2 regions of the Neobacillus sp. BF23-41 genome follow, and region 1 is predicted to be linked to the other one. Evidence: riboswitches for the same ligand, from Rfam matches in the RefSeq annotation. Region 1 holds a riboswitch; the other holds the start of a gene.
The links. Region 1 has a riboswitch for glycine ahead of AB7942_RS20180 (amino acid permease). Riboswitches for the same ligand answer to the same signal wherever they lie in the genome.

Region 1 (2,210 bases):
GCTCATAGAGAAAAGTAATACATTTAGGAAGAATTTTGAAGACTTTTACCTTAAAGCAGTCGAACTAGCAGGATATTTAAGAACTAATTTAACTTCGTTTCCTGCTTTGGAAAGAATGAATTTAGAAAGCCAATTGGAAATAAAGTTATTTCAAAATTTTCTACATGAAATAGAAGAACTCAGACTAAGTAAGCAAGCATTAGGAACATTCGCCCCCCTAATGGCGGATCATATGTACCGTGAAGAATGTTATTATCTTATGAAATTAGCAGAATCGGCAAATCTTGACTCACCGAATTGTAATCCTGCAAAACCTCGACGTATGGAGTGAGTTCACAAAACTGCCAAAAATAATAACTAATAAAAGGTGAGGGGGAGTTTAAGCAAACACCCCTTTTTGCTGTTATGGAGATATCTGGATCATATAAAAAAACTTCCTTATTTTCCAAGAACATTGGACAGGGTTATTTCCATATTCTATTGTATCAATACTTGAGGGTGTTCATTATGAGTATCAAAAGGGAAATACAAACACAACCACAACCAATGATCGGTCAAGCATGGACTGGTAGACATGTGATCTTGCTTCACTGTACAAATAATAATCAATTTATTAATCTTTATAAAAGTTTCCATGCTCCGATTGAGCCTCCACGTCACAATTGTGCGGAAACTTTGTCGCAATTACTAAGTATCGGCTATCGTATAATCGCGGTTACTCCCATCTCAGCAAATCATATTCAATATTTTTTGGTACTAGGAGATTAAAGATGCAGAATCAAGGATTACGATAAAAATGAACCCAATCCTTTGCAGTGGGTTCATTTTTTGTTACTCCATTAATCTAGATTTTCCGAAATTAATTATTGACAAAGTAATTGAATACTACTAAAATTAGAAATTATTTAACAATAATTTAGTTTGTGAGATAAGATGTTTTAATGCATAACTTTTTTAGCGGGGGATTTTGAACCATTTGTTCTTCTACATAAATTAAATACTAAGCAAGCTATGATTGCTATGGATCAAACTATAGCAGGAGCAGCTTCTGGAGAGACCGCAGGAAATCTGCGGCGCCGAAGGGTTCACAATCTCAGGCAAAAGGACAGAAGAGTACGAGTTTTATTTGTTATTCTAACAAAAGAGTAATGGATATTATTTGTTATTCTTATGACCGATGAGATTGGAGAAATTCCAATCTCTTTTTTTACGGAGTTTAACTCATTGTTCATAATTTCACATAATGGACAAAGGAAATTATTACTAAATGAGGGGGCAAATGAAGTGGCACAACAAGAATTAAAAAGAGATTTAAAAAATCGGCACGTACAACTGATTGCGATTGGAGGTACGATTGGTACAGGTTTATTCCTAGGTTCAGGGAAAGCCATTCAGTTAGCAGGTCCATCTATCATTTTTGCCTACTTAATTGTGGGTATCGCATGTTTTTTTGTAATGAGGGCATTAGGAGAACTTCTTTTATCAAATAAGGGCTATCAATCATTTACGGACTTCGCTGAGGATTATATTGGACCGTGGGCTGGTTATGTAACTGGATGGACGTATTGGTTTTGTTGGATTATGACAGCAATGGCTGATATTATTGCTGTTGGTGTATATGTACAATATTGGTTCGATATCCCACAATGGGTACCTGCTATAGTCTGTTTAATTCTATTATTGGGACTAAATTTATTAACAGTAAAGCTATTTGGAGAATTAGAGTTTTGGTTTGCTTTAATTAAAGTGATCACCATTCTTGCTTTAATCATCATAGGGGTCATTTTGTTAATTATTGGATTTCAAACAGATTCAGGAACGGTTACAGTAAAAAATCTATGGAGCCATGGTGGTCTTTTCCCAAATGGAATGTCAGGTTTCTTACTTTCTTTTCAAATGGTTGTCTTTGCATTTGTAGGTGTTGAATTAGTAGGTGTATCAGCAGCCGAAACATCGAATCCACAAAAAAATATCCCATCTGCAATAAATAAAATACCTTTAAGAATACTGTTTTTCTATGTGGGAGCCCTTATTATCCTTTTATGCATCAATCCATGGACGCAACTGAATGCAGCAAACAGTCCTTTTGTAAAAACGTTTAGTTTAGTTGGTATTCCGATTGCTGCAGGAATTATTAATTTTGTCGTCTTAACATCTGCTGCGTCTGCCTGTAACAGTGGATTGTTTTCAACGAGCCGCATATTATTTAA
Region 2 (2,210 bases), on a different contig from region 1:
TGGAAAGGGTGATCAATGAATCAGCTTTTCCATATATGAATAAACGAAAACTAATTTTAGAGGAAATACAGAAAAGTGAATGGTTAAAAAAACGGAAAGATTATCGGCTTCCGACTATTTTACCAGATTGTAATTTTTGCGGAGCCTGTACAACCCTTTGTCCGACGAATGCATTATCGAAGGAGGAAAAGGATGGCTCCATAACCATCCCACTTCAACCATATAAATGTGTCGATTGTCATCAATGTGAAGATATATGCTTTTTCCAAAATATACTCCTACAAGATGAACCGAATAACAAGTTGCTTTCCAAAACAATCGTGCTTGCAGTAAAGCGGAACTGAAGGGAAGACATTGCCAGGACCATCCAATATGGTGATAAATAATGGCTCAATCAACAGGCACCATTCACTGTTAAAAAGTAATGGAAAAGTTTCTGTTAACAATGCCCTCTGTATTTCTAAAAAATTATAATAATAATTAAATTCAGAAAATTCATTTGACATCATTCATTCGATAGATTAGGATTTAATTATATTCATAATTGCGGATGAGTATTGTGGGAGAGACTAAACACATTGTTTAGCACCGAAGGAGCAAGTCCCAAAAATTGGGCTCAATCTCTCAGGTAAAAGGACTACAATAGGACGCGTCTCTGGAGAGCGCCATGTGCCACCAAAGGAGTTATACTCTCAGGTAAAAGGACAGAGGAAAATGGGGAACGCCTATTTTTCTCTGTCCTTTTTTGTGTGGAGAAAAATAGTAATAAACAAAAAAAGGAGGAGTTAAAGTCAAAACGAATAATTGGAGAGGCGCATCATGATTGACCTGTTGAATATTTATTTCTTAGAAAAATGTAAGCGCTTATTTATGCCGAATTGACTAAATAAATATTAAACTTTCATTGGGATCAATTTGCAATTATTGATATTACATATTATTTAAAGCCATCAAAAAAACTGCAAACATCCTTGAAAAGTAGAGAGAGGGAATTCATATGCAGGAACAAACATTGTCAAGAGGTTTAAAAAACAGGCACGTTCAACTTATCGCTATTGGGGGTGCTATCGGAACAGGATTATTTCTTGGAGCAGGAAAATCAATTCATTTAGCAGGACCATCGATTTTATTTGCTTACTTGATTACAGGGGTCATTTGCTTTTTAATCATGCGCGCCCTTGGTGAACTGCTTTTATCTAATTTGAAATACCATTCTTTTGTTGACTTTGTAAGAGACTATTTAGGTAATATGGCAGCATTTATTACAGGCTGGACCTACTGGTTTTGCTGGATTTCAATTGCAATGGCCGATTTAACAGCAGTTGGTCTCTATACTCAGTTTTGGTTTCCAAATGTACCACAGTGGATGCCAGGATTAATTGCATTAGTCGTTTTGCTAATCATGAACCTTGCAACTGTAAAGCTTTTTGGCGAAATGGAATTCTGGTTCGCATTAATTAAAGTTATTGCGATTCTTGCATTAATTGTTATCGGAATTTTCATGATTATTAAAGGCTTTTCCACAAATTCAGGCGCATCCAGTTTCACAAATCTATGGAGCCACGGCGGCATGTTCCCAAATGGCATAAATGGCTTTATCCTCTCATTCCAGATGGTCGTGTTTGCGTTTGTTGGCATTGAACTTGTAGGACTTACTGCAGGTGAAACAGAAGACCCGGAAAAAGTTATCCCAAAGGCCATCAATAATATTCCTATTCGGGTATTAATTTTCTACATTGGCGCCCTTATTGTCATTATGAGTATTTATCCGTGGAACGCCATCAATCCAGCGAAAAGCCCATTCGTTCAAGTATTCGTGGCGGTTGGTATCGCTGCAGCTGCTGGTATCGTCAATTTTGTCGTTCTAACCTCTGCAGCCTCGGCATGTAACAGCGCCATTTTCAGTACAAGCCGGATGGTATACTCACTTGCCAGAGATAAAAATGCACCAGTACCATTTGCAAAACTTACTTCTCGTCAAGTACCTTCCAATGCATTGTTCTTCTCCACTGTTGTTATTTTAATTGCCGTTGTGTTGAACTATGTAATGCCAGAAGGAGTATTTACGCTGATTACAAGTATTTCTACAGTATGTTTCATCTTTATTTGGGGTATTACTGTCGTCAGCCATTTGAAATACCGCAAAACCAGACCAGATCTAGCGAAAGTGAACAAATTTAAATTGCCGCTTTATCCATTTTCCAATTACT

Region 2: linked by a shared signal. The riboswitch ahead of AB7942_RS13130 (amino acid permease) and the one ahead of AB7942_RS20180 (amino acid permease) in region 1 are both predicted to bind glycine.

The regions. Positions count from the first base shown of each region.
Region 1 covers NZ_JBGBPR010000014.1:100,064-102,273, reverse strand. Annotated here, with positions in the region: gene AB7942_RS20190 (DUF2935 domain-containing protein) at 1-331, shown strand, start outside; gene AB7942_RS20185 (hypothetical protein) at 508-768, shown strand; glycine riboswitch at 1,039-1,119, shown strand; gene AB7942_RS20180 (amino acid permease) at 1,285-2,210, shown strand, end outside.
Region 2 covers NZ_JBGBPR010000007.1:96,816-99,025, reverse strand. Annotated here, with positions in the region: gene AB7942_RS13135 (NADH-quinone oxidoreductase subunit I) at 1-344, shown strand, start outside; glycine riboswitch at 551-650, shown strand; gene AB7942_RS13130 (amino acid permease) at 998-2,210, shown strand, end outside.